3 regions of the Mesobacillus sp. AQ2 genome follow, and region 2 is predicted to be linked to each of the others. Evidence: predicted binding sites of a transcription regulator. Region 2 holds the regulator's gene; each other region holds the start of a gene.
The links. Region 2 encodes Rex, which represses fermentation and respiration genes when NADH is low (regulators of the CRP and FNR family bind a similar motif). Its sites were predicted from a motif close to TTGTGAAATATTTCACAA; they were not measured.

Region 1 (10,062 bases), 2.2 Mb from region 2:
TAGTATAGAAAGGTTCACCAATCTTCTTGAGTGTATCCGGCGGAATTCCTACCCCTGTATCCTTGATGGATATCAAAACATTGTCATCCTGAATTTCAGTTTTAACTTTTAAATCTCCACCCTCGGGCATGGCTTCGATTCCATTTTTAATGAAATTCAGGAAGACTTGCTTGAGCCGATTTTCATCACACTCAATCTGGATAATTTCTTCGGGAGCATCAAATTCCAATTTAACATTTCTCTTTCTCGCTTCAAATTTAAGCATTGAAACGACATTATTGACAATAGGGATGATGTTCTTTTCCTCAAGTTCAACCGCCTTCGGTTTAGCAAGGACCATGAACTCTTCTACAATATTATTGACTCGATCAATCTCATCAAGGATGATTTCGATAAACTCCTGACGCTGTGGGTCTGTTTCGTCGAGCTGGAGGAATTCGGCATACCCTTTCATTGAAGTAAGCGGATTCCTGATTTCATGGGCCACACCAGCGGCAAGCTGCCCGACCGCGGCAAGCTTATCCTGACGGTGCAGCATTTCCTCTGATTTTTTCTTCTCAGTAATATCATTCCTGATGGCAAGGTATTGATACGGCTTACCGTTTTCATTCAAAAACGGAACAATCGTCGTATCAACCCAATAAAAGGAGCCATCCTTCGCCCGATTACGAATTTCACCTTTCCACACCTGTCCTGAACCAATCGTTCTCCAAAGATTTTTAAAAAACTCTTTAGAATGCAATCCAGAATTCAAAATCCTGTGGTCGTTTCCAATCAATTCTTCTCTGCTATACTTGGAGATTTCACAAAACTTGTCATTTACATTTTTTATGATCCCTTTTTCATCTGTAAAAGCAACAATCGAAGATTGATCCAAGGCAAAATTTATATCACTGACTTCTTTCAAAGTTTCTTTGAGGCTGGCTTCCGCCTGCTTTCTCTGTGTTATGTCTGAACGTATCGAGACATATTGATAAGGTCTTGCTTTACTGTTCAAGAACGGAACAATCGTCGTATCAACCCAATAATAAGAACCATCTTTCGCTTTATTGCGGATTTCAGCCTTCCACACTTTACCTGCCCCTATTGTTCTCCACATTTCTTTGAAAAAGTCTTTAGAATGAAGGCCAGAATTAAGTAGAGAGTGGTTTTGCCCCAACAACTCGGCTTCACTGTATCCAGATATCTCAACAAACTTTTCGTTTACATAAGTTATATTGCCTTTAGGATCTGTAATGGCAACAATCGCTGAAATATTAAGGGCGTCCGTAATATCCTTTAAATTTGTGTCAGTAACGGCAAGCCTTTTACTGATCAATGCACTGGAGCCAATTAAGCCTGCAAGAATAACGATGGAAATAAACGCTATCAGGTAACTGATCAAGGACTCTGGTATGCCACTTTGTTCAATTAAACCATTATTCAGATTGATCATAGAAGCTCTGGTTAAAAGAAAGTGACCCTCAACAATAGCAGCTGTCACGAACAGGGCACTTAAAGGCTTAATCCAGCCATGCGAACCCTGAGTGAAATTTTTAGAGAAGAAAAGCATCCAGAATGAAAAGTAAAATGAAACGAATACGAGTGCTAATCCTACAAGGAGAATCGCAGGCTGATAAGTAAAGTGCAGCCTCATTGAGTACATTCCCAGAAGGTGGACAGACATAACTGCCAGGACCATGAATAAACTGCCGACCAGTAGATCGCCCTTTTTAACATTCTTTCCAGTCATTGTGTAAAATGCCATCGCAGTAAAAGAAATAACCAGAATGATAGATAAGATGGTAATCGGAATACGATAAGAAATATTGACATTGAGATTCAATGCAAGCATTCCAAAGAAATTCATTACCCAGATTCCGATTCCAAGTGAAAAAGTCCCACCCAGAAACAAAAACCTTTTATTCCGATCAGAAGATTTAATTAGACTGAATAAGTCCAGTGCTGTATATGATGACATGATTGTCAATAAAATCGCAACCAGCAATAAAATTGGATTGAAGGATAATTCTAGATTATCCATTTAGCATCATTCCTCACTTAAAGTTTCATATCGATTGTATGTTAAAAATGGTAAGAATAAAAGGGGTTATTAAATAATTTGTAATAAACCTGTCACTTTTATCTATTGACTTAAACGAACATTGTAATATAACAGCTATATTTTTCAACTTCATAAATTCTTCTGCAGTTAGTTTCCTATGCTATTGCCTCGGAAAGACAGGTATAAACACCTAATTTTGAAAATTTTTTAAAAAAAGCCTACACAAATTCAGAAATTATGTTTATACTGTACTATAACAGGTTAATTAAAATATAAATTGTACTATAAAAGGAGGAAATACTAATGATGAGTCCGGTTGAATTTTTTCGCAACTTGCCAAAGAAGGTTTGTCCAGAATGTGGTGAAGGAATGCATGAGCAAGCAGAATCCTACATGATGGAATGTGATCGCTGCTTATCAAAAAAGGAGGAATAAGAAGCAAAGGCACCTTTTGTTTATAAGGTGCCTTTTTGGTTGGCGAATTGAATAATATCAGGTCAAAAGAAAAAAGAAGCCCGTAAACGAGCTTCTTTTTTAACATCTTAGGAGACCCAACCAGCATCAGCCCAAAACTTTTTTGGAACTATTGAGTTGTAAAATCCTCTTACTATAGCCGATGTGTGTTTGTTCCGCATTTAAGGATTCTACTATCATAAAAGGGTTTACCCAGCTTTTATGATTGACCCTTAACAAACACATGATTCGGTATAATCACCGAGAGACTCATTATTCCCTTAGAAGTTTTTAGCTATAATCATCATTTAGACATGCATCCCTACTCACCATTACACTGGTTCGCTGCATTCAAGAATTCAGAACTTAATTAACGTTTCGCCCTTTCCTTGCTTGATCTGTCTTTAATCTGTTATTCCCCAAGCATCCTTACAACTTAACGGATCCTCTTTTGGTAAAAAGCTTCTTTTCGGCGTATCAGAATTGAATAGGCTGAATTTCCGCTCTTTCCCTGTTGGTTGTACTGATTAAAGATCAAAACAATTATTGGCTAACTAGATTAAGGTTGAACTCTTGTAGCTGGTGATGCTGGCAATCTGATGATAGCTAACTTAACTTTAGGAATAAACCTTTTTTTCGTTCACTACGGAACGAACACAATTGGTTGAGCCTCCTAAGATGTTAATGGCTTTCTTCTTACACTCTTAGTATACCACCCTGAATAAAATGTAAACCCTTACATCCGTGACGATTTGGTGACTTTTTCATTCTAACTTGAAGTTCATTTTTTCGGTATAACCTAAATTCGATTACAGAAACTATATATACCAGGGGGTGAGATCATGGACTATAAAAAAGAGGATAGCAGCAAAAAGAATCTTAAAGCCACATATACTCCGAATCAAAGGTTTGTCCCTGGAGGATCTGTAGATGAGCATCGGGATATCGAAGCTGCGAATATTTTTTTTACTGGAGATGAAATAAAACAACAGAATGAAAATCTCTAGTTCGGATGTTTGCAAAAAGGAATCTGTTACCACAAAAATGAAAAGAGGGAATCTGCTTGGATTTAATCGACCCGAAAAATTTGAAAAATGGTGATGAAGTTTTTGTTATTTACCGTAACCCCCATGTACCTTCTGTTTCAAATATCAAGGCCGGTGAGATCGTTCAACATCCCAAAGACCCCAATGCCCTGGCTCTTTTCCTAAACGAGACCTTGCATGTTATTGAAGATGATGATGCTCTTTTCGCTACACAGGCCGCAGCGGAAAAAGCTTGCAGCGAGGCCGTAGATCCCTACGATGCGTTGTGACCCAAACGGGGTTTTATCCTCTTTTTAAAGGGTATTTTACAAATGCAAGCCAATTTCTATTAGGAGGGTCCGAACATGAAAGTTCTTTCAGCATCTTCTAAACTTGTCATTGGCTCTGCACTCGAAGGAGGATTTGTTTATCTAAAGAAAGGCACCCTTACCCCCAACAAAGTGATACGACGCGGAAAACTTTAAATGCACAAATCCTCTTTCAATAAAAGCACATCCGATAAGGATGTGCTTTTATCTTTGAGCAATTACGTTTTTTAGAGGTCAGACCTTTTAATTGGTTCCTTTTCGTTATTCGTCTGATTCCCCGTACTTGATGTATAGCCTACGCGATACACGAAGTCTTTCTTTTTCTTTAATGCATCTGGCATTTTATACTGTAGATCGTTCGATTGGAATTCACCTTTTTCGGACATTCTTATCCCCCCTGTCTTCCTATTGGTAGCCTCTTCTATTCAACTCGTCAGTTGCAGCTGATGTGCGTTCAATGTCCCCGCCTACTTCTCCCTCTGCATAACTGTCGCTAGCTTGTTCGTGGGTCATGGCAAGCCCATTTGAAAGTTCATCATTCCTTTGGTAATCCGCGGTCTCGTACATACGGCCAGCTACTTCTGTACTTTTATTTTTATCTTTTTTCAGGGTAATCCCTCCTTTCGTTTTCTCAGGTTATTTTTTGACATTAATTCATAAACCATACTCCACAATTCACTTGTCTTGCGGCGCATAACCCCCGACATTCGTTTAAAAAACCAAAACACCCCTTCATATAAGAAGGGGTGAAAAATTACTGAATGCCTGTTTCCATTGACGTTTTTTTATGCTCTTGTAAAAGCCAGACTGTCAGCAAAACGCCAATTAAAGTTAAAGCAGCAAAAAACAAATATACAACATAAATGCTAAATTCCTCGAAAAGGATACCTCCAATAAATGTAAAGAACCAGTTACCCAGCCCATTGCCGACAGCTGAGTAAATCGTCACTGCCGTGGCTGTGACATATGGAGGTGTAATGTCGCGTATATATTGCAATCCTGCCGGAATGAATAACCCAAGTGAAAATCCCTGTATGACAGCGGATGCATAGACAAGACCCAATGCAGGCTCGGTAAAATAAAACATCCATCTGATCAATGATACAAGAGATGCGATTAAAGCAACCTGAAGAAGCCCCAATTTGCGGATCCAGCTGCCTGCAACCCTCATGAATGGAATCTCGGATAGCACCGCGATAAGAAATGCAATGCCAATCCCTGTATATGTCCCACCTCTATCCTCAACAAACAGACTGAAATAAAAATTATTCGCTAGATTTGGTCCAAAAATCATGAACGTTACACCCAGGAAAACTAAAAACTTCTTCATCCGCAATAAATCCTTCATACCGGAAAAGAGACTTCTGGACCTGTCAGAGGATTCTTTTGGCATTTTCACTGAAAAAGCCGCGGCTATCACTAATGTCAGGAAGAACGCATAAAAAATAATCTCTGGGTTCCATTCAGACAATCTCCCCATTACGAAAACCGCCAGGCCAAATCCCAATGATCCGAATAACCTGACATTTCCATAATTCACACCAACTTTGCTAGTATATTTTAAGGAGATACTATCTGATAAAGGAATTATTGCACTTTGGAAAATGGCAAGTATTGTGGCAGCAATTAAGAATAATAAAAATTTGTCAAACACGAGATAACCAAAAGCAGCAATCCCGGTTACTAGTGTCGTAAGTGTTAACAGTCGATTATGATAATTTTTCATATCGGCAAGCATTCCCCAGAATGGCTGAAAAAAAATCATGATCACAGGACCAACAGACAAGATTAATCCGATCTGATAGCCATTCAATTTTTCCACTTCGGTTAAATATATACTTAATAAGGGGAAGAGACTTCCTATCCCGAAAAATACAAAAAGATAAAATCCTTGTAATGTAAGGATATTCTGCTTTATTCGCTTTTCCATCTGAATCCTCCGTGATGTCAATATGTAGAGTTATATTTTACCACTATTTTAGTATAAGAATAGAAAAAATCGTTTTATTCAAAATAAAGAAAGAATAAAGCGTTTTCATTTAAGTTATGTCATGTTAAAATAATATTGTTTTAAGTGATCAGACGTCTGCTCACCTATTGATTTAATCTATCATGCCATAAGAGGCGGTGAAATCATGAGAGAAATAATATTGAGCCTGGTTGCTGGTTTGATCGTTGGGATTTTATTTAAATTCCTCAAGCTTCCGCTCCCTGCACCACCAGTGCTGGCAGGTGTACTGGGAATTGTCGGCGTTTATTTAGGCGGAGTTGTTGGAGAGTGGATTTTGAACAGCTTTAAAGGATAAAGGCGTTCATCAATAGGATTAGCAAAAAAATCCACGGGGTCACCGCGGATTTTTTCTTATATTAAAAGTATTGTTTAAAGGTGTTTTGTCCATAGAAAGCGGATGATTCCACTTGCTTTTTTGTTGCGGCATTCTTTGTGGCATCCAGGTAGACATAAATTGATCCAACGAAAACTGCCCCGCCAATGATATTCCCTATCGTAACTGTCAGGAGATTATGAATACCTAAACCAAAACTAATGGTCTCTGGATGTTCAACAAGAAGAGCAATCGAAAATAAAACCATGTTTGCGACACTATGCTCAAAACCCGATACGACGAAAGCGAACACCAGCAGCATCATTACCCCGATTTTTGCTCCATCCCCCTTAATATTGTAAGGTACCCAGACCGCAAGGCACACAAGCCAGTTACACAGAATCGCACGGAAAAACAATTGGATTGCGGGGGTATTCATCTTCATGCTTACGGTTTCCATCATATATTGCGTTTTTTCAGGTGTTGGGAAAATCCCCGACAACATAATGACCGTCCCAAAAAATATAGCTCCTGCGATGTTTCCTGCATAGCAAGCAATCCAATTTTCAGCGGTATCCCTCCATGATGTCACCTTTTTAAGAGAACTGATGGTCATCAGCATTGTATTGCTAGTAAAAAGCTCCCCGCCGCCGTATAAAATCAGGACCAGAGCCAATCCAAAAAAGATCGAGCTTACGATTGGAGTTGCTGGTGAATGCGCATCAAAAAAATACTCCCCCAGTCGATATGAGACCATAATCCCAAAACCGATGTATACACCTGCAAGTGTTGCTCTCATTAAATATTTCAACTTTGATTCACTTAAATAACCTTTCTTTTTCAAAGCAATACCAATGGCAATGTCGATAGGATGTCTGCTCAAGTTTAAGACCTCACTTAGTTTGTGAAATAAATCACATTTTTGTGTTGGTTTAATCTTATACTTGATTTATCTGTTTGTTAAGACAAAAAAACATGAAATGTTTATGACCATTTATTAAGCGTTTCCATATCATTATCAATGCAACTTGAACGGTTTTCACCGTCACTTTCTTAAAATTCATAGGGGCTTTCCCCTAAGCGTCTAATTTCAATAAAAGCAGGGCGATTCAGGAAAAACTTTCTGTAGTAGCCATGAATTAATCTATACTGCATTCTTCTCTGGATCAGCACTATTTGGTTCCCAAAGCCGCGCCGCCTTGGGGCCCATCATCCTTAATCCTTTGAAAATCCATTAATCTTGCCTGATAATACTTCCTTCAATATGCTTTCGCTCCATTTGGTTGAGCAGCTTACGGTGTTCTTTGGTTTCGAATAAAATATTGAAATCGTAGTCTTCTGGATAAAGCTCTGCCGCAGGGATGTTCAATTTCAGACGTTTATGATTTACTTCTATTTTTCCATCTCTCATCTGCACAATATAATTCCCATTACTGTCGGGCCCTTTGTGAATGACCCCAAGCTCTCCTGAACTTGATACATAAACACTATCACCCATTTCGTAGCGATTTATTGTTTTGCTGGCATCGGCCGTTTTTTTTCTTTTATGCTTATTGACGAGCAGCTGCTTTTCCCGCCTTTTTAATTCATTGCTATCTTGAAACAGACCACTATAATTCTTTTCTGATTTATAAGTGATCATATGGGCCCGTTCTATTAATTTTGGATGCACTCCCAACTTCAGGGCAATCGCAAATGCCTGGCTATCGCCTCCCGTTCCGATGCGCAGCCGGTAGGTGGGCATCAATGTCTCCAAATCGAATTCCATTGAGCCATTCATAAAATCTTCATGTGTATCCGCAAATTCTTTAATTTCGCTATAGTGTGTTGTAGCAAATATGGTCGCTCCCTTATTGTTCAGGTTCTCAAGTATGGCTGTTGCCAATCCCATACCCTCTCCAGGATCGGTTCCAGAGCCGAGCTCATCCAGGAGGACAAGGGTCCTGTCATTTGCTTTTTCTAGAATCTCAATGATATTCACAATCCTTGAACTGAAGGTACTTAGGTTTTGCTCAATACTTTGCCCATCCCCTATATCCACAAGGATCTTATGAAAAATACCTGATTTGCTGCCCTCTCCAACCGGCAGGAGCAATCCACTTTGGGACATCAACACCAGCAGACCAGCTGTTTTAATAGAAACCGTTTTCCCCCCGGTATTTGGTCCAGTAATCACAAGTGCATGGTAGTTCGTTCCGATCTCGAGCGTTAATGGGACCGCATTCCTGCCAAGAAGCGGATGACGTGCCTTTTTATAATCAATCACTTGATCATCCACGATATCGACTTTTTTTGCATCAATCGATCTACAATACTTTGCTTTTGAAAATAAAAAATCATAATGGATCATCGTCTCGATCGCAAGCTTAATTTCTTTTTCTTTACCTTCTGCCAGACCGGTAAGGGCAAATAAGATTTTCTCCACCTCTGCCTGCTCCTCGAGGAAGAGCCACTCCATTTGATCCTGAAAGACGCCGATTTCTTCTGGTTCGACAAAAAGAGTTGAACCTGAAGCCGATGTATCGAGCACAGCCCCCCTTACCTTCCCTCGATATTCCTTTTTTACAGGTATAACGTACCTTCCATTCCTCTGGCTGACGACTGCTTCCTGAAGAAATGGTTTGAGTTTTGCTGACTTCAGTAATTGTGTAAGCTTTTCCTTCAAACGCTCCTCCTGGATACCAATTTGTTTGCGGACTTTTAACAGCTCTTTTGATGCGTAATCATCAATTTGTCCATTGCGAATACACCTTTGGATTTCCGCTGCTAGTTCTGGCAGTTCCTCAATACTATAGACATAGGCGGATACTCTAGGTGCGCAATACTCTTTATCCCTCATAAATCGGCGGAGCTTGCTGCAGCTGTCAATGAATGAGTTCAACTGTACAAGTTGATCTACACGCAGCGGGATTCCTTTGTTAAAACCATTCATTACCGCTTCCATGCCTTCGAGACCATGGATAGGAACGCTTGAGCTGATTTTTAGAATCTCAATGGCTTCTGAAATTTCCTTATGCCATGCGTCAATCTGCTTTAGGTTCGTGGATGGTTCCATTTCCATAGCTTTCTTTCTGCCTGATTCTGTTAAAGCGAATCCCGAAATGGCTTCTTTGATTTTGTCATAACCAAGAACAGTGTAAGTTTGTTCGTTCAATGTTTATTCCTCCTTAAAAATAAAAAACAGCCGCAATGGACAAGTCCAAAGCGGCTTAAAATGCTTACAGCTGGGCTGTGAGCAAAATATTTACGAAAAAAAGCTGTGTATATGCACACAGCTTCTGCTCACAAATATCAAGCATGCTTCTATGTTCATTGTTCTTAACATCCAATCCAGGCCATAAAGAAATAAACCTAAAAAAGGCTTCATTTCAAACTGGATTGACCGTATGAAATTAACGGTTTAGTTAAGAACGACACCTAACATAGAACATACTCCTTACATATCAATAATCTCCTCAATAGGATACGTCGTTTCAGCCTCTTTTGTCAACCAAATTCATCCATTTTTTCGAGAAATGATTTGTAAAAAGAATGTTCACATTTTCTCTATTGACCTGTTGTTTATATTTCATTTTAATTAGGGTTAACCAAAGGTCGAAAAAGGTGGAGATTTTGTGGCCAGCCAGGAAAATATCAGCAATATGAATTATGAGATAAGCGAACTGATCAAGGCATCGGAAAAGATCATTAAGTTAAAAAAAGGTACCTTTTTATTCCGCGAGGGTCTGGAAGCTAAAGAAATGTATATCATCCTTTCAGGAAAAGTGCAGGTTTCCAAGATGAACGCCGAGGGCAAAGAATTGTTTTTAAGGCTGTGCAAGAAAAAGGATATCGTCGGTGAGCTTACTCTTTTTACAGTTGGGCCAAGGTATCTGTTCAATGCAAAA
Region 2 (10,062 bases):
GGATAAAGAGGCTGTTGACCTTCATACCTTCGTCCCTAACTATATCCGCCTGGCTGAAGCAGAGGCAAATTGGCTGAAAGCGCAAGAGACTAAAAAATAAGTGGGAAGCGAATATGAATAAAACGATAACGTTCCGGAATATGACGGTTGATGATCTAGATGATGTGATGGAGGTTGAGGTCAATTCGTTTACTGTTCCATGGAGCAGGGAAGCTTTTTTCAATGAGTTGACGAAGAATCAGTTTGCTCAGTATCTAGTGGTGGAAGTGGATCAGAAGGTTGTGGGGTACTGTGGTGTGTGGATCATTGTGGATGAGGCACATATCACGAACATCGCTTTGCTGCCGGAATACAGGGGAATGAAGCTGGGCGAGGCACTGATGGCAAAGGTAATGGAGCTTGCACGCGAAATGGGAGCATTGAGGATGACGCTCGAAGTGAGGGTAAGCAATAATAGGGCCCAAAATCTCTATCGAAAGTTTGGATTCGAAGAAGGAGCCATCAGGAAGCAATATTATACAGACAATATGGAAGATGCTTTAGTAATGTGGGTGAATTTATAATGAAAAAAGACCAATTAATCATGGGAATAGAGACGAGCTGTGATGAGACTGCAGTCGCAATCGTTAAAAATGGACAGGAAATCCTCGCGAATGTCGTGGCCTCTCAGATCGAGAGCCATAAGCGGTTCGGCGGAGTGGTACCTGAGATCGCATCTAGGCACCATGTGGAACAGATTACGCTTGTGTTGGAGGAAGCGCTAGCTCAGGCTAATGTGGATGTTAAGGATTTGGATGCGATAGCCGTGACTGAAGGTCCTGGCCTCGTTGGTGCTTTATTGATTGGTGTCAACGCTGCGAAAGCCTTAGCGTTTGCAAATGGAATCCCTCTTGTTGGAGTCCATCATATCGCAGGTCATATATATGCTAACAGACTTGTTGCCGAGATGAAGTTTCCGCTGCTTTCGCTCGTTGTGTCTGGAGGACATACGGAACTTATTTATATGAAGGAGCATGGCCATTTCGAAGTGATTGGCGAGACAAGGGATGACGCCGCAGGCGAGGCTTATGATAAGGTAGCGCGTACTCTCAATCTTCCGTATCCTGGTGGTCCGCATATCGACAGGCTGGCTCATGAAGGACAAGCAACCATTGACCTGCCGAGGGCATGGCTGGAGGAAGGGTCTTATGATTTTAGCTTTAGCGGGCTGAAGTCGGCTGTGATCAATGTTGTGCATAACGCACAGCAGCGGGGAGAAGAAATTGCTCCTGAAGAGCTTGCGGCAAGCTTCCAGGAGAGTGTCATTGATGTACTCGTCACGAAGACCCAAAAGGCTGTAAAGGAATATGGTGTGAAACAAGTTTTGCTTGCCGGAGGAGTTGCAGCCAATAAAGGCCTGAGAGAAAAATTATCCACAGAATTTGCAGGTTCAGATGTGGAAATTGTCATTCCTCCGCTGTCTTTATGCACTGACAACGCAGCGATGATTGCCGCTGCAGGTAGTGTCATGTATGATAAAGGGCAAAGAGCAGCACTGACATTGAACGGAAACCCTGGTCTGGAGATAACTATCCACAACTAAAGTCGCAGTTAAAAAGTATTTTTGTCAGACTCTTCTGTGGATATGTAAACGAAAACAGTGTTAGATTGTGTATAATGTGGATAAGAAATGCTTGTTTTGTGGATAATGTGGAAAAGTCTCTGGATAACCTATAAATCAATCTTCATTATGTGAATAACTATGTGAACAAAAAGTCCCGGTTGCCAATCGGGACTTTTTTGTTGGATAAAAAGTAGAATTCTGGGTTTTTAAAATGGAAATAATATTTGTTTTTTTCCAGTTTGCGAATAAAAAGGCTGGTTTTGCGAATAAAAACAGCATTTTTGCGATTAAATACACCGTTTTTGCGCACAAACCAAATCATTAGTAAACAATCCACAACTTTCTGTGGATAACCATCATCAATAAGTTTTCACATACAAAAAAACCGGACACATTCATGCCCGGTTTTTCCAAACTTACGCCAATTCTGTCCACTCTTCCATCAGTTCGTCGAGTTTTTCCTTGGCGGTTTCAATTTTGGAATTGATTTCTCCTGCTTTTTCATGATCCTGGAATACTTCGGGGTCACAAAGCAATTCTTCATATTCTGCAACTTCTGTCTCGAGCTTATCGATCAACGCTTCGACCTCTTCCATACGCCGTTTGCGCTGGCGCTCGAGCTTCTTTGCCTCTTTATCCTGCTGATAGGAGGTCTTGTCCTGTTTGACTGATTCGGTGACTATGCCAGCTGCTATGGCCGCCTGTCTGGCCAGTTCCTCAAGTTCTTCCTGCTCTAACTTCTTCTCGACATAATAATCATAATCACCTAGATATTCTGTTGCCCCACTACGATCGAGCTCAAGGACCTTGGTAGCGATCCTGTTGATAAAGTAACGGTCGTGGGAGACGAACAGGATGGTGCCTGGATAATCGATCAAGGCGTTCTCAAGCACTTCCTTGCTGTCCAGGTCCAGATGGTTTGTCGGTTCATCCAAAATTAGGAAATTGGACTTTTGCAGCATCAGCTTGGCTAGTGCCAACCGTGCTTTTTCACCGCCGCTCAGGGTGTAGACGATTTTTAACACATCATCGCCTGAAAAAAGGAAATTGCCCAATACGGTGCGGATTTCCTTTTCCGATTTCAGTGGATACTCGTCCCACAGTTCATTTAAAACTTTTTTATTCGAGCTCAGCTCTGCCTGTTCCTGATCGTAATAGCCGATTGAGACATTTGAGCCGTACTGAATATTGCCGGTAATCGAAGGCAGTTTTTCGACGATTGTTTTTAGTAAGGTCGATTTTCCGACGCCGTTTGGCCCAACAAGTGCAGTACTGTCGCCACGCGAAAGGTTAAAAGAGATATTTTCGGATACGGCTTCATTCTGATAGCCGACAGCAAGTGTATTTACCTTCAGGACGTCATTCCCGCTCTGGCGTTCGATCTGGAAGCTGAAGGAAGCTGACTTTTCATCTCCCATCGGCCTGTCCATCCGATCGATTTTCTCGAGTTGTTTCCGGCGGCTCTGGGCCCGTTTCGTTGTCGAGGCCCTGGCAAGGTTCCGCTGGATAAAATCCTGCAGCTTGGAGATTTCATCCTGCTGCTTTTCATATAACTTCAGGTCGCGCTCGTAATTTGCTGCTTTTTGTTCTAAATATAAGCTGTAATTGCCCGGGAACTTCGTCAGCTGGTGACGGGAGATTTCGTATACTTGGTTCACAACCTTATCAAGGAAATAACGGTCGTGTGAAACAATCAGAATCGCACCATCATAGCCCTGTAGATACTGCTCTAGCCAGGAAAGTGTGTCAATGTCCAGATGGTTGGTTGGTTCGTCAAGAATCAAAATATCTGGACGTGTCAATAACAGCTTGGCGAGCGCAAGCCTTGTTTTCTGTCCTCCGCTTAAAGTGGAGATTTTTGTGGAATAATCAAAAGACTGGAAGTTCAGGCCGTGCAGGACCGAGCGGATGTCAGCTTCATACTGATAGCCGCCTTTTTCTTTGAACTGGACCTGCAAAACGTCATAATCCTTCAATACTCTTTCATACTCGGACTCGTTCGACAGGATGCTTGGATCAGACATTTTTTCCTCAAGCCGGCGCAGGTCTTTTTCCATGCTGTGCAGATGATCAAAAACGGCCAGCATTTCATCCCAAATACTTTTCTCGGATTCCAGCCCGGTATTCTGGGCAAGATAGCCGATTGATGTTCCTTTCGGGCGGATGATCTCGCCGCCGTCATGGGATTCATAGCCGGCAATGATTTTCAGGAGGGTTGATTTCCCAGCCCCGTTCCGGCCGACAAGAGCAACACGATCATTGGTCTGTATTTCAAACTTGATATTCGATAAAATAAGATCAGCCGCAAAATATTTTGATAGCTGATTGACTTGTAATAGAATCATTATTTTTCACCTCTAATGCCTTAGGGATAGTGTAACCCAATCCTATGGGCTCGGCAATATGTGCGGCCTGCTACAGGCGGTAAGGCAGAAAAATTTCATCTTCTATATGTGAAGATAGAAACAAAGTTCACACACAAGTTTGTGAAAATAGTGTATTATTTGGTTGAAAGGAGCTTGAAGATGGCAGAATTTACGCATTTTAATGAAGAGGGAAGAGCGAAGATGGTCGATGTCAGTGAAAAACCTGAGACGGTCCGTACGGCAGTCGCCCATTCAAGCATTACCGTTAATGAAGATATATATGTAAGGATTACTGAAAATAAGATGAAAAAAGGTGATGTCCTGGCAGTCGCGCAGGTTGCTGGCATCATGGCAGCCAAGAAGACGTCCGAAATCATTCCGATGTGCCATCCGATTCCATTAACAGGAATTGACCTTTCGTTTGAATGGGAGCAAAATGGAAATGATTATATTTTAAATATCGCTGCAGCAGTTAAAACAAAAGGGAATACAGGGGTAGAAATGGAAGCGTTAACAGCAGCATCTGCATGCGCGCTGACTGTTTATGATATGTGCAAGGCCGTTGACAAAGGCATGGTGATCGGCAAAACCTATCTTGTGGAGAAAACTGGCGGGAAAAACGGCGATTTTAAGAGAGATGAGAAGTTAAAATAGAATACGAACAGGTGGAGGATGGAGAATGACGAATGATGCTATGAAGATTCCGCAGGCAACTGCAAAACGCTTGCCGCTGTATTACCGATTTTTATTGAACTTGCATTCTTCAGGCAAGCAGAGGGTATCGTCCGCGGAACTGAGTGAAGCGGTAAAAGTGGATTCGGCTACGATCAGAAGGGACTTTTCCTATTTCGGGGCTTTGGGTAAAAAGGGTTACGGCTACAATGTGAATTACCTGCTGACTTTTTTCCGAAAGACGCTCGACCAGGATGAACTCACGAAGGTTGCGCTGATCGGTGTTGGTAATTTAGGAACGGCGTTTTTGAATTATAATTTTTCCAAAAACAATAATACAAAAATTCAAATTGCCTTCGATGTCGACCTGGATAAGGTTGGGACGCAGATTGGCGATGTGCCTGTCTATCACATGGATGACCTCGATAAAGTTGTTGTCGAGGAAGGCATCCAGGTGGCGATCCTGACCGTGCCGTCAGCGGTAGCACAGCCGATTACGGACAGACTGGTACAGGCGAATGTGAAGGGGATCCTGAATTTTACGCCCGCGAGGCTGAATGTACCGTCTTCAATCAGGATCCATCATATTGATCTGGCAGTAGAATTGCAATCATTGATTTATTTCTTGAAGCATTATCCGACAGACAGTGATTCTGAAGAATAAAAAATGGCTCCTTCGATGAAGGAGCTATTTTTTATCCATTTGTTTCAGTTTGAAATGGAACAGGATCATTCTGATGCCGGAACCGAAATCGAACGTTGCGAGCAGGACGAGCAAATAACTGAAAAATCCCCAGCCAGTATCGTTGACATTTTGGATGGCGAAATAGGTGAATAAGCTGCCTAACAAGATGTAGACAATGCCTGAAAACATAGGCGATTGCTTCATGACTTAAAATCCCCCAATAAAGCTTTGTATTTTCTCTGCTTCTTTTATCATTCTCTCAATGTCTTCCCTGAATACGGATTGAAGCAGTACAACCATTGTATTCATTGTAACATGGGCGATGATCGGCACGATGATCCGCTTTGTTTTTACATAAAGGAAGGCAAACGTAAAGCCCATCGCAGAGTATAGGATCACATGCTCCGGCTCCATATGGGCCAGTGCGAATATGACGGAACTGATCAAGGCTGCTAAGAAAAAGTTCATTTTCCTGTGCAGACTGCCAAAAATAATCTTCCTGAAGACGATTTCCTCCAAAATCGGACCGATGATCGAGCTGACGAGAATCACAACCGGAAACCTTTCAATCAGTTTGATGATTTCCTGAGTATTCTCCGAGCCCATCTCAATTCCAAGCATGCTTTCGATGCTGCCTGCAATCGACTGCGCGAACAAGGCCAGGAATACCCCGGCGAAAGCCCAGGCAGCCGAACTTGCCGGCGAAGAAACTTCACGCAAATCAGCATTTATGGTTCTTTCCTTCCTTAAAATCAGCAGGATGATCAGGAGAGTCAGTGAAAAGCTGATCACAAGCCAGTATGGAATCGCAAGGGTTTGCATTTCATCAAGGCTTTTTCCCATCGCAGCACCGATGAAAGCAATGATTGGGACCCCGACCAGGCTTGAAAGCTGCATAACAATATAGGCAATAATGACGTACCAGTATTCTTTTTTCAATCGAAAAAACTCCTTAATAATGCAGAAATGTATGTTCTGAAATTTTACGTAATAATATGCTGGCCTGTAAAATAAAATACGGGGATAGCTTTGCTTATCTATACACTCTCTATATTCTACTAGTAAATGATTTGAAAGTTCAAATTGTAGGGCCAGGATGAAAAAGTTGGTTGTTCGAACTTAGTATTCCCTGACTACCAGATACTTGTTAAGGTGAATTAAAAATGATTGGAGGTCCAAATGGTTTATTTGGAAACATCCCGACTGATTTTGCGCGACTGGTTAAGCGCAGATTTAGAGCACTTTTGCAAAATGAATGCAGACCCGGATGTGATGAATTATTTTCCTCGTGTTTTATCCTCGGCAGAAACTGAGAGATTTTATCAGGTGATTCTTGCCGAGTTCAAAGAATACGGCTTTGGGTTATATGCGGTTGAAGAGAAGAGAACAAAAGAGTTCATTGGATTCATAGGGTTTCACAGGGCAACATTCGAATCAGATTTTACCCCGTGCATCGAAATTGGCTGGAGGCTGAAGAAAAATGCCTGGGGCCAAGGTTATGCAACAGAAGGTGCCAGGGCCTGTTTGGAATATGGATTCAAGAACCTGGGCTTTAGCGAGGTCGTCAGTTTTACAGCAGAAATCAATAAACCCTCTGTCAATGTCATGAAAAAAATCGGCATGAAACCTGTTAAAACATTTCTTCACCCAAGAGTGGATCAGGATAGTCCGCTGAAGAAGCACGTCCTCTACCAAACCAGGAAATGACGCGGTCAGCAGAGATTTCACCAGCATTCGACACCATCAGGACCCTCGTAAATTTTCATGAAAAATTTTAGCTTCACGCTTGCAAAAAAAATAGAGATTCATTATTATATAAATTGTGTTAGCACTCTATTGAGGCGAGTGCTAATAAAAAAATCTACATATAATTTGAGGAGGTTGTTTCACTTGATCAAGCCACTAGGAGATCGCATTATTATCGAGCTTGTTGAGTCTGAAGAAAAAACTGCAAGCGGTATCGTTTTACCCGACACAGCGAAAGAAAAACCTCAAGAAGGTAAAGTCGTAGCTGTTGGAACTGGCCGTGTACTTGAAAACGGTGAGCGCGTTGCTCTTGAAGTTGAAGTCGGAAACCGCATTATCTTCTCAAAATACGCAGGCACAGAAGTGAAGTACCAGGGGACTGAGTACCTGATCCTACGTGAAAACGACATTCTTGCTGTAGTTGAATAATCACTGCGATTATAGACAGAACGCTATAAATTAAAATTCTGAGGAGGTTTTTCTACAATGGCAAAAGAAATTAAGTTCAGTGAAGAAGCACGCCGCGCGATGCTTCGCGGAGTAGATTCTCTTGCAAATGCAGTAAAAGTAACTCTTGGACCAAAAGGACGCAACGTGGTTCTTGAGAAGAAATTCGGTTCACCTCTTATCACAAACGATGGTGTAACAATCGCAAAAGAAATCGAACTTGAAGATGCATTCGAAAACATGGGTGCTAAGCTTGTTGCTGAAGTAGCAAGTAAGACAAATGACGTTGCTGGTGACGGTACGACTACTGCAACAGTTCTTGCTCAAGCGATGATCCGTGAGGGTCTTAAGAACGTAACTGCCGGCGCTAACCCAATGGGCATCCGCAAAGGTATGGAAAAGGCTGTTATTACAGCTGTTGAAGAGCTTAAGGCTATCTCTAAGCCAATCGAAGGCAAAGCTTCTATCGCACAAGTTGCGGCAATCTCTTCTGCTGACGAAGAAGTTGGTCAATTGATCGCTGAAGCAATGGAGCGCGTTGGCAACGACGGTGTTATCACGATCGAAGAATCAAAAGGCTTCACTACAGAATTGGATGTTGTTGAAGGTATGCAGTTCGACCGCGGATATGCATCTCCTTACATGGTAACTGATTCTGACAAGATGGAAGCAGTTCTTGAAAATCCATATATCCTGATCACTGACAAGAAAATCGGCAGCATCCAGGAAATCCTTCCTGTCCTTGAGCAGGTTGTACAGCAAGGCAAGCCATTATTGCTTGTTGCTGAAGATGTTGAAGGTGAAGCACTTGCTACATTGGTAGTCAACAAGCTTCGCGGAACATTCAACGCAGTGGCTGTTAAAGCACCTGGTTTCGGTGACCGCCGTAAGGCTATGCTTGAAGACATCGCTGCATTGACTGGCGGTGAAGTAATCACTGAAGAGCTTGGACGCGACCTTAAGTCTGCTACAATCACATCTCTTGGACGCGCTTCTAAAGTTGTGGTTACAAAAGAAAACACAACAATCGTTGAAGGTGCTGGAGACAGCGCTCAAATCGAAAGCCGCGTAAACCAGATCCGTGTTCAAATGGAAGAAACAACTTCTGAATTTGACCGTGAAAAGCTGCAAGAGCGCCTTGCTAAGCTAGCTGGCGGTGTTGCAGTCATCAAGGTTGGTGCTGCTACTGAAACTGAATTGAAAGAACGCAAGCTTCGCATTGAAGATGCTCTTAACTCAACTCGCGCTGCAGTTGAAGAAGGTATCGTATCAGGCGGTGGCGTAGCGCTTCTGAACGTATACAACAAAGTTGCTGGAATCCAGGCTGAAGGCGACGAAGCTACTGGCGTGAACATCGTCCTTCGTGCTATGGAAGAACCAGTTCGCCAAATCGCTCACAACGCTGGCCTTGAAGGCTCAGTCATCGTTGAGCGCCTGAAGCGCGAAGAAGTCGGCACAGGCTTCAACGCAGCAACTGGCGAGTGGGTAAACATGATCGAAGCTGGTATCGTTGACCCAACTAAGGTTACACGTTCTGCACTTCAAAACGCTGCATCAGTATCTGCAATGTTCCTGACTACTGAAGCAGTAGTTGCTGACATCCCAGAACCAGCTGGTGCTGGAATGCCTGACATGAGCGGCATGGGCGGAATGGGCGGCATGATGTAATCTGCCCTCGAACCCCTATATATGGGCTTTGAAGTGGTTTGATAACAAAATGCTAACATCCTATAAGAGGCTTCTCATTAGTTCATTGAACTTTTGGGAAGCTTCTTTTTTTCTTGTTGAAATTGAATTATTTGAAAAAGAATATGGATTCCCCCACAATAAAAAGAAAACAACTCTTAATGATCCTATCTCGACGGAAAAGACTAATTGTCTAATTAAGCAAGATCCATCAAAAACGAAAGGAGCTTTGCTATGAAGGAAAAAAACCGGCAAATTGTATTAGCTAACAGACCTAAAGGCATGCCCGATGAGGAGACTTTTCATTTTATAGAACAGGACACGAAAGAGCTTGAGGAAGGGGAAGTTTTACTTCGTACGCTTTATGTGTCTGTTGATCCATATATGAGAGGAAGAATGCAAGATGCAGAATCGTATATTGAACCTTTTCAGCTTGGTAAAGTGATCGAAGGCGGTTCAATTGGAGAAGTGATAGAATCCAAGTCTGAAAACTTTCAACAGGGTGATATCGCAATTGGGATGTTTGGCTGGCAAACGCATTATGTTGCAAAAGAGAAGGAAATCAGAAAAATCGATCCGTCGTTAGCACCGATTACGACGCATTTAGGGATATTGGGAATGACGGGGCTAACCGCTTATTTTGGATTATTGGATATTGGGAAGCCCAAAGAAGGAGAAACGGTTGTTGTCTCTGGAGCAGCAGGAGCAGTCGGCTCTGTTGTAGGACAAATTGCCAAAATAAAAGGCGCCAGAGTAGTTGGAATCGCGGGGGCGGAGGACAAGATTTCATTCTTGAAGGATCAACTGCAATTTGATGAAGCGGTTAATTATAAAACAGCTGCGGATTTGAAGGAAGC
Region 3 (10,062 bases), 720 kb from region 2:
TGATGAAATCAGGCGTTCGATGATTTCTGCCCTTGTTGCCGGCGTACCGAGGCCGAATTTCTCCATCTTTGAAAGAATATCTGATTCAGACAAACGCAAAGGCGGCTCAGTCTTCTTTTTGTTCACAGTCACCTGGCCGACATTGTAGCTTTTACCTTTTTCCAGATGGCCAAGGGATTGAGTAGCGGCGTCATCCTCATCTTTTCCAAGTACCTTTTTAAAGCCGATCTCAAGGATGTTCGTTTCGCGGGCAGATAATGTTTCTCCCTCGACCTCGAAGCTGGCATGGACAACCTCGTATTGGTAAGCTGGATAAAATAAAGCCAGGAACCGGCGGACAATCAAGTCGTACAGCTTCCGCTCATCAGGTGACAAATCTGCCAGATGAAGCCGTTCCTCTGTCGGGATGATGGCATGGTGGTCGGTAACTTTTCCATTATTGAAGACCCGGCGTGCCTCGACTTTGCCTTTTTGAGCGACTGCCGGTTTCGCTTCATCCCGGTAACCTGACATGATTCCCTGAAGGCGGTCGAGCATCGTGGCTTCCATATCGGTCGTCAAATAGCGCGAGTCTGTCCGCGGATAGGTGACGAGCTTGTGCTGCTCATACAAACCCTGAAGCACATTGGATGTTTTCTTTGCCGAGAAGCCGAAGCGTTTATTGGCGTCACGCTGTAATTCTGTCAGGTCATATGGCAGCGGCTGCGGTTCGGATTTCTGTTTGCGATCGAGTGACTTCAACGCTGCATTCTTATTGGATAGCTTCTTTTGAATTTGGTTTGCTTTTTCCTGTGAAAAAATACGCTTTTCGCCTTTATGGTCCCACTCAGCATTTAGAGATCCAACCTTTGCCTGGATGGTCCAGTAATCCTTCGGAACGAATTTATTGATTTCATCCTCGCGTTCAAGGACCATTGCGAGTGTTGGAGTCTGGACCCGCCCTGCAGATAATGGATCCTTATATTTGGTTGTTAAAGCCCTGGAGACATTCAAGCCGATTAGCCAGTCAGCCTCGGCACGGCAGACAGCCGACTCGTACAGATCTTCATACTGCTTGCCAGGCTTCAGGTTTTTAAAACCTTCCTTTATGGCGCGGTCTGTCTGGGACGAGATCCACAAACGCTTGATCGGCTTGCGCCAGTTGATGCGCTGAAGGATCCATCTTGCGACAAGCTCACCTTCACGCCCGGCATCGGTCGCGATGATGAATTCACCTACATCCTTGCGCTCAGCAAGATGTTCAATCGCCTTGAATTGGTGGCTCGTCTGCTTGATGACCTTCAGCCCCATTTTTTCAGGGATGATTGGGAGTTCTTCAAGCTTCCAGACTTTATACTTCGGATCATAGTTCTCCGGCATCTTCAATTCGATCAAGTGTCCAAGTGCCCAGGTGACGATGTATTGATTTCCTTCAAAATAACTTTTATGCGTTTTATTGCAGCCAAGCACACGCGCCAGTTCGCGGGCAACACTTGGTTTTTCTGCAAGGACTAATGATTTCATGATTGCTCCTTTCAAAACAAAACAGTTTTGCTTATGCTTTACTTAGTATAATAGAAAAAAGCGATTTTTTGTAATGGAGGGAACCATGAGCGATTATATTAAAGAAATCCGTACCTTGATCGGCAGCCGTCCATTCATCCTGGCTGGTTCTGCGGTACTTGTTTTTAATAGGGAGTTTGAAGTATTACTGCAGCTTCGCGCTGATACTGGCAGGTGGGGGATTCCAGGGGGTGCGATGGAACCTGGCGAGAGTTTTGAAGTGACAGCCCGCAGAGAACTATATGAGGAAACGGGATTGCGCCTGAATACATTGAAGTTTTTGGATGTTATCGCTGGTAAGGAATATTACTTTCAATATCCGAATGGCGATGAAATTTATAATGCGATTGCCTTGTATGCCTGTACTGATTGGGGCGGAGAGCTGCAGATGCTCGATGGCGAAAGCAAGGAGCTGCGCTTTTTTGCATTGGACAATCTGCCTTCACTCCAGGGGAGGCCGGAATTGATAATAAACAAAATCAAGGACTATGGAATCCTGCCAATCATTAGGGAAATAGAACTAAATGACGTCATGGCAGCTGCTGAAGTTCTTGATCTTCAGAAAAAGTCGTACAGGATTGAAGCGGATCTGATTGGCACGGACGAGATCCCTCCGTTAAAAGAAACATTCGAACAACTGCAGAATTGCGGTGAAACATTTATGGGTTATTATATTGAAGGTGTGCTGGCAGGGGCGGTTTCCTTTAAGAAGGAAGGGAAGGTACTGGATATTCATCGGATGATGGTCCACCCAGACTCTTTCCGCAGGGGAATTGCCGGGAAGCTGCTGGCCGAGATTGAGCGCCAGGACTGCCAAGAAATCCTTGTCTCCACCGGGGCCGCCAATACGCCTGCCATCAAGCTTTATGAAAAACTTGGCTTTGTGCACCAACATGACTCAGTAGTCGGAAACGGACTGGTAATCGCTAATTTTAAAAAAGAATCATAAAAAGGACCAGGCAGTGTGCCTGGTCCTTTATCTGAAGTGATGCACATAAACCTTATACCTTATTTTAAACAATGGTTCTTGAAAACGAAGCCCAACAACCTTATTCCTTAATCCTGACGGCTGTCCCTGTTGCGATGCACATCATCATGCCTTCACGCAAGGTCTCAAAATCAAGGTCTACACCGATAACGGCATTTGCTCCCAGGCGGCGTGCTTTGTCCTCCATTTCGCGAAGCGCGATTTCACGGCCTTCCGCCAGTTTGTTCTCATATGCAGAACTCCTGCCGCCAATCACATCGGTGACACTTGCCAAAAAGTCGCGCACGACATTCGCGCCCATTATCGCTTCTCCAGAAACAACCCCCATGTATTGTTCAACTTCCTTGCCTTGCAGTGTCGATGTAGTGCTTACGATCATGTTTATTCCTCCCCGAATTTTATGTGCTGACTGTGAAAAGATTGTGTATGGATAACTATACGATGTTCGGTGGAAAAAGTTTCACAAAAAGAACCCGGCTATTGGCCAGGTTCAGGAATAACTTATACTTCATCTTCCTCAATCCGATTTTTGAAAGCTTCCTGGACAACCAGGAATTCCTCGTCTTCCTGTGCTTCGGTTTCAGGACGTTTTGCTTTCAGTGCATCTGCAGGCAAGTCTCCTGGATGGCCTTTTTTCTTATGGTTGAATTCTTTTCCTCTGCCCATTCGTGAACCCTCCTTTCTTGTCTCATGTAGTTTTTCCTGAGGGAACCTGAAATATAGAGGCTGTTTTCGTAAAGATTTATGTTAAAATCCTAAAGCCGATTTTAACGTGCTATAAAGCCATTTTGCAGTTCGTTTTTAAGTGTGCAAGCTCTTTTCTCATAACGAGCTTTAATTTTGTGTAGAAAACTAGCTCATTCAATCCCAATATGAAGTCAATAGCAATAAAGTTTGAGAAAAGAGCCTTATAAAAAATGAACGGCATATGATTGTATAGATACAAATTTTATGAAAGGAGGGCGCTGGAATGGATGAAAAAGTGTATGCCAAAGATTTAGTGGAATGCCCGACTGTTTTTTGTGCAAACCGTGACGACCAGGCACCATTATTTACGGCAGATGCCTTGATCAATGGTGATATCAAGAAAATCAATCTGGAGGATTATCGTGGGAATTGGGTCATTTTATTTTTCTATCCGAGCGATTTCACTTTTGTCTGACCGACAGAGCTGGCGGCGGTCGCCGCTATTTATCCATATATAAAGTCGATTGGTGCAGAACTGATGTCCATCAGCACGGACAGTGTTTACAGCCATCGCGTCTTTAAAGAAACTTCACCATTACTGAAAAATGTGACGTTCCCGATGGTCAGTGACAGGACACAGGTCATCAGCCGTGCCTACAGGGTGCTGGATGAAACGACAGGTGCCTGCTTCAGGACTTCAGTTTTTATCGATCCCGAAGGCATTATCAGAGCCAAGTTGACTTATCCAAGAAACGTGGGGAGGAATCTCCCGGAACATCTGAGAATTCTCCAGGCACTGGAATATGCGAAGCAAACAGGGAAAGGCGTACCGGCGAACTGGGTGCCCGGGCAGCCTGGAGTCAGTACAAATCCCTCGAATATCGGAAATATTTAATGAGTGCAGGTCCTTAATACAGGGCCTGTTTTTTATGTCTGTGACGCGCATCACAAAATATAGGAAAGATGTCACAAAATATCTACAAAAATCTTCGATATCACTCACAAAGTTTTTTTAAAATAGAATTACGACTATGTTAATCTTTTCACAAACTAATGAATTTTGGAGGAATCAAAATGGATGAGGTCCTGATATTAAGCCGGATTCAGTTTGCTGTCACCGTGTTTTATCATTTCTTGTTTGTACCGCTGACGCTTGGACTGGTCATTCTTGTAGCCATCATGGAGACCAAGTATGCTCGCACCCTTGACCAGACGTATAAACGGATGGCGGATTACTGGGGAAAGCTGTTTGCGATCAACTTTGTTCTTGGAGTCATCACCGGCATTACAATGGAGTTCCAATTTGGGACGAACTGGTCCGAGTATTCGAAGTATATGGGGGACATTTTCGGTTCGCCGCTCGCGATTGAAGCACTGGCCGCTTTTTTTCTTGAATCGACCTTCATGGGCATCTGGCTGTTCGGCAAGGACAAGTTTTCGCCAAAAATGCGGGCTATCTCAATCTGGATGGTTGCGCTCGGCACGAATATCTCTGCACTATGGATCATCACTGCCAATGGGTTCATGCAAAATCCTGTAGGCTATGTCCTGAAAAATGGCCGTGTAGAGCTGAACAGCTTTACGGAGCTCGTTACCAATCCTTATGCATGGTATATGTTCGTACATACAGTCGTCAGTGCCTATATCGTTGGCGCGTTTTTCATGATGGCCATCAGTGCCTATCATTTACTGAGGAAAAATGAAACAGGGTTCTATAAAAAGTCTTTCAAATACGGGCTGGCAATGGCACTGTTCTCTGCCACGCTGACTCCATTCATCGGCCACCAATCCGGGGTATTCGCGGCAAAGATGCAGCCGGCTAAAGGAGCGGCGATGGAAGCAGTCTGGGAAACCCAGAAGGACATGCCTTTCCATCTTATACAGATTCCTGACCAGGAAAATGAGCGGAATGCGTTTGAAGCAATCAGCATTCCTAAACTTGGCAGCTTTTTTTACACGAATTCCTTCGATGGCGAGGTAACGGGCCTGAATGATATAGCGAAGGATGAACGGCCGAATGTTGAATTGGTATTTTACGCCTTCAGGGTGATGGTCGCGCTCGGCGTCTTTTTCCTGGCTGTATCATGGTATGGATTGTATTTGCACCGGAAAAATAAGCTCGAGAGCTCCCCTCGATATTTGAAACTCGTCCTTTACTCCGTGCTCCTTCCATACCTTGCAATTAACGCTGGGTGGATGGTGGCAGAGGCGGGACGGCAGCCGTGGGTGGTTTATGGATTGATGAAGACAACAGAGGGTGTGTCTCCGATTGCTGTATCACAAGTGGTCTTCTCACTGGCAGCGCTCGTCATTTTTTACACGGTTCTCCTGATTGCAGATGTCTATTTGATCATAAAGTATGCGAAAAAAGGGCCGGAATCAGAGGCCCAATATGGTCTTGAAGGAGGCGTGAAGCATGTCTCATGATACACTCGCGATTATTTGGTTTGGTCTTTGGGGCTTGATCTGGACCGTTTATTTCATCCTTGATGGATACACGCTCGGAACAGGGATGCTATTGCCCTTCACAGCTAAAAACCGCCAGGAAAGAAACCAGCTACAGGAAGCAGTCGGACCGTTCTGGGGCGGGAACGAGGTCTGGCTGATTACAGCCGGAGGTGCGACCTTCGCCGCATTCCCATCCGTCTATGCCGACATGTTCAGCTTTTTATACACACCGTTATTTCTCGTCTTGATTGCCCTGTTCATAAGGGCCGTCGGGCTCGAATTCATGCATAAGGATGACAACCCAATCTGGCAGGCAGCCTGCAAATGGAGCTTTTTTGCCGGAAGCTTCCTGATCGCCTTCTTGTTTGGAGTCACTTTCGCCAATTTGTATCGCGGCCTGATGATCGGGGCAAATGGCTACGAAGGGAATTTGTTCAGCCTTCTCAATGGATATGGGATTTTGGGAGGATTCCTGTTTGTTTCGCTGTTCCTTTTATCCGGGTCATTATGGATCCAGTTAAAAACATCAGGACAAACGGCAGTGCGGGCTTACAGGATTTCGCGTGTGTTGGCAGGAGTGGCGCCAGCAATGCTGTCACTATTCTTCCTGGCAACAGTGAACCGGACTCCATTGCTGGATAACTACTCGGAGCATCCAGTTCTCTGGATTGTACCAATTCTCGCCTTGGCCGCGATGCTTTCATCGGCTTACTTTATCTTTAAAAAGAAAATCGGCTATGCGTTCACTTCAGTCTGCTTAACCATATTCACAAAAATGGCGTTCGGATTCATCGGGATGTTCCCGAACATGCTGCCATCAAGAATAGACAGCACCTACAGTGTCAGTCTATTTGACGCCGCCGGAAGCAAGCTCAACCTGACGATCATGTTCATTGTCGCAATCATCTTCGTGCCAATCATCCTTGCCTACCAATCATGGAGTTACACATTGTTCAAAGACAAAATCTTAAAAGAGAATGCGAAAGGATACCAATAAGAAAGGGCGTCTGGGTTGCCAGACGCCTTCTTTTTGAAGGAGCGATTTAAGCAGGGATTCTTTGGGCATTCGGGTTAAAGAGTTTTCTGGACAGTTCAAACAAAGTTCCGTTCCAAAATGACTAAGAAAAGCAGTTTCCTGGACATTTCAGACCAAGTTCCGTTCCGAAATGTCTAATAAAAGCAGTTTCCTGGACATTTCAAGCTAAGTTTGGCTTCAAAATGTCTAATAAAAGCAGTTTCCTGGACATTTCAGACCAAGTTCCGTTCCGAAATGTCTAAGAAAAGCAGTTTCCTGGACAGTTCAAACAAAGTTCCGTTCCAAAATGACTAAGAAAAGCAGTTTCCTGGACATTTCAGACCAAGTTCCGTTCCGAAATGTCTAATAAAAGCAGTTTCTTAGGCATTTCAAACAAAGCTCCGTTCCAAAATGTCTAATAAAAGGGGGTTCATGAACATTTCAGAGAAAGACTCACCTCAAAATATCCAATGAAATATACATGAACAGAGCGTTCAATACAGCAAAAATAAGACCTATTAGAATTCACTCTAATAGGTCACATTTCTATGTTAAGTCCGTAACCGTACTTTTTAAATTTGCATTGGTGCTGATATTTCTTTCAATAACCGTATTTTCTTTTTTCAGGTATCTGGCGTAGGATCTGTTCCATTTTTTTATGGCAGCATAGGATAGAATCGCTGTGACTATGACGATACCAGCGATGACTGGCCAAAATGCTGTGGATACATAACCGCCGTCGTAGGCTAATCCGATCGGTGAGAACACAATATAGGTGATGGCAACGAATGCAAGCAGGATTATGGATACTGGCAATGTGTATTTCCATGGAACCATGTCAACAGCTGCTTCTGATCGGAAGGTATATGGTGTCGCTCTTGGCTTCCAGATTCCAATTCCGACCATGATGGCGACTTCAGCCACGAACAGGATTGCGTATATATGGATGAAGTGGATTGGCACTGCATAATCGAAAAGATGCTGGGTTCCCCAGACAAGCATATAGTATGTGATGACATGGAAGATGATCACAGCTTTTGCTGCCAGTGCTGGTATTCGTTTTGAGAAGATGCCGACAAGCAGGATGGCGATGATCGGGATATTGAAAAAGCCTGTGAATCTCCTGATCAGATCCCATAAGCCCTCAGGCGCGTTCATCAACAATGGTGCAATACATAATGAAATGACTGCCAGAAGCGTGCCGGAAATTTTGCTTACGGAAATCAATTTTGCATCATCTGCTTCTCGATTAAAGCGCGCTTTATAGATATCGAGTGCGAACATTGTGGCAGCACTGTTTAGTAATGAGTTGAACGAGCTCAGGACTGCTCCGAGGAGGACGGCCAGGAAAAAGCCTGACATCCACTTCGGAAGGACATCGGAAATCAATGCCGGATAGGCGAGATCCACCGATTTCAAGCCGCCTCCATACATATGGAAAGCGATAACACCGGGAATCATCATTGTAAGTGGCACAAGCAGCTTATAAAACCCGGAGATTAATACACCTTTCTGTCCCTCAGCAAGGTTCTTTGCGCCAAGGGTTCTCTGGATGACATACTGGTTTGAAGCCCAGTAGAATAGATTGGCAAAAATCATACCGGTAAAAATGGTCCCAAAAGGCACGGAATCCTGCTTTGTCCCGATGGAGTTCATTTTTTCAGTGTCGGTCGTGGCGATTTGCTTCATGCCATCGCCGATACTGCCGTCTCCCAATGCGATCAGACCAAGGATCGGAACAAGCAGTCCGATGATGATCAAGCCGACGCCATTTAAAGTATCGGAAATTGCAACTGCTTTCAGTCCGCCGAAAATTGCATAGATGGCACCGATGATGCCAATGATCCAGATGACAATCCAAACCGATGCTTCATAAGAAATGCCAAATAGTTCAGGAACGTTGAAAAGCTGCAGCACAGCCAGGGCACCAGAATACAGCATGGAAGGTGCAGTCACGAGTATGTATCCGAGCATGAACAGGAGGACAGTGTATTGCCTTACGCCTTCATCAAACCGCTTGCTCAAAAACTCGGGAAGGGTAGTGAAGTTGCCCCTGAGGTATTTCGGCAGAAGGTAGGTAGCCATGAGAATGATCGCGAAGGCAGCTGTAACCTCCCAGGCCATGTTTGACATATTGGTGCGGTAAGCCTGGCCATTCAAGCCGACCAGTTGTTCAGCTGACAGGTTGGTAAGCAGCAGGGAACCGGCAATGAAACCGCCTGTCAGGCCGCGTCCAGCGAGGAAATAACCGGCTGAATCACTGACCTCCCCTTTCGTTTTTATATAAGAATACCAGGCTACCAGACCCATGAAAAAGGCAGCCGAAACCAGAGTGAATCCAATTCCCCCAACATTCATTCAATAACACCCCTTGATGTGTAATTTTTTACTATTTAATAGCCTGCTTGCTGTCTCTTTAAACCATTAACGCGATAAAATATTATTTCCAAATATTTAAATTAGAAAAAAATGGATGAAAGTAATATACTAATAGTAGTTATGATGAATTTAATGGACTGGAGTGGTTCAGATGGATTTTTCAATAGTGGTTTCTGAGGATCGTATCAAGCGTGCTTATAAAGATGGAGAGTTCGAAAATCTGCCAGGCTACGGAAAACCGCTGATTCTGGAAGATTTGTCAGCTGTGCCGGAACACCTTAGAATGGCGTACAAGATGCTGAAAAACGCTGGTTTTTCACCAGAAGAACAGAGGCTTAGGCAGGAAGTGATGTCAATCGAGGACTTGATCCGAACTTGTGAAAATCCCGAAGAGAAAAACAGGCTGAACCAGGAACTCAGCGCCAAGTTGCTCAAGTACAATAAAATCATGTCCAGCAGGGGTGCCAGGACAAATTCTTCTATCTTTAAAAATTACGAACGGAAAATTGAAAAGAAACTATTATAAATAAATGGCCAGGTGGAGAAATCCAACCTGGCCATCTTATTTACTGTGTTAGAAAACCCCTGGCTATGCCGGGGGTTCCAGAGAGCTTATAGCGTGGTAGTAATAAAAAAACCTCACTTCATGGTAGGATAAAGTTGGTTTCCCGACCACTTCATCTCACCGTAGAAGGAGGTATGCCCTATGAAGGACATGAACAGTTTAGCACATACAACATGGAATTGTAAGTATCACATAGTATTTGCCCCAAAATACAGAAGACAAATCATTTATGGAAAATATAAAAAGAGTATAGGCCAAATTATCAGAGATTTATGTGAACGAAAAGGTGTTGTGATCCATGAAGCTAATGCCTGTCCGGACCACATTCATATGTTAGTTAGTATCCCGCCGAAATTGAGTGTGTCTCAATTCATGGGTTACTTGAAAGGAAAGAGCAGCCTCATGATTTTCGATCGACATGCCAATTTAAAATACCGG

Region 1: a site for Rex is predicted at 7,078-7,095, ahead of QNH36_RS14425 (formate/nitrite transporter family protein). Genes of this name have one in related genera too.
Region 3: a site for Rex is predicted at 4,249-4,266, ahead of QNH36_RS04855 (cytochrome ubiquinol oxidase subunit I). Genes of this name have one in related genera too.

Annotation. Positions count from the first base shown of each region.
Region 1 is NZ_CP126080.1:2,866,671-2,876,732, forward strand. It holds gene QNH36_RS14385 (PAS domain S-box protein) at 1-2,023, opposite strand, end outside; gene yhfH (protein YhfH) at 2,348-2,479, shown strand; gene QNH36_RS14395 (hypothetical protein) at 3,340-3,504, shown strand; gene QNH36_RS14400 (transcriptional regulator SplA domain-containing protein) at 3,561-3,812, shown strand; gene QNH36_RS14405 (hypothetical protein) at 4,079-4,237, opposite strand; gene QNH36_RS14410 (YozQ family protein) at 4,257-4,466, opposite strand; gene QNH36_RS14415 (MFS transporter) at 4,606-5,781, opposite strand; gene QNH36_RS14420 (XapX domain-containing protein) at 5,987-6,157, shown strand; gene QNH36_RS14425 (formate/nitrite transporter family protein) at 6,219-7,058, opposite strand; gene QNH36_RS14430 (endonuclease MutS2) at 7,410-9,329, opposite strand; gene QNH36_RS14435 (Crp/Fnr family transcriptional regulator) at 9,817-10,062, shown strand, end outside.
Region 2 is NZ_CP126080.1:253,756-263,817, forward strand. It holds gene tsaB (tRNA (adenosine(37)-N6)-threonylcarbamoyltransferase complex dimerization subunit type 1 TsaB) at 1-100, shown strand, start outside; gene rimI (ribosomal protein S18-alanine N-acetyltransferase) at 114-563, shown strand; gene tsaD (tRNA (adenosine(37)-N6)-threonylcarbamoyltransferase complex transferase subunit TsaD) at 563-1,582, shown strand; gene QNH36_RS01440 (ABC-F family ATP-binding cassette domain-containing protein) at 2,020-3,948, opposite strand; gene moaC (cyclic pyranopterin monophosphate synthase MoaC) at 4,129-4,623, shown strand; gene QNH36_RS01450 (redox-sensing transcriptional repressor Rex) at 4,649-5,305, shown strand; gene QNH36_RS01455 (YdiK family protein) at 5,330-5,530, opposite strand; gene QNH36_RS01460 (CPBP family intramembrane glutamic endopeptidase) at 5,534-6,265, opposite strand; gene QNH36_RS01465 (GNAT family N-acetyltransferase) at 6,506-7,033, shown strand; gene groES (co-chaperone GroES) at 7,217-7,501, shown strand; gene groL (chaperonin GroEL) at 7,559-9,187, shown strand; gene QNH36_RS01480 (NADP-dependent oxidoreductase) at 9,440-10,062, shown strand, end outside.
Region 3 is NZ_CP126080.1:974,037-984,098, forward strand. It holds gene QNH36_RS04825 (DNA topoisomerase III) at 1-1,503, opposite strand, end outside; partial or broken gene QNH36_RS04830 (NUDIX hydrolase) at 1,589-2,020, shown strand; gene QNH36_RS04835 (GNAT family N-acetyltransferase) at 2,075-2,491, shown strand; gene QNH36_RS04840 (YbjQ family protein) at 2,592-2,909, opposite strand; gene QNH36_RS04845 (hypothetical protein) at 3,032-3,196, opposite strand; gene QNH36_RS04850 (peroxiredoxin) at 3,501-4,112, shown strand; gene QNH36_RS04855 (cytochrome ubiquinol oxidase subunit I) at 4,292-5,644, shown strand; gene cydB (cytochrome d ubiquinol oxidase subunit II) at 5,634-6,662, shown strand; gene QNH36_RS04865 (solute:sodium symporter family transporter) at 7,227-9,038, opposite strand; gene QNH36_RS04870 (DnaJ family domain-containing protein) at 9,211-9,585, shown strand; gene tnpA (IS200/IS605 family transposase) at 9,766-10,062, shown strand, end outside.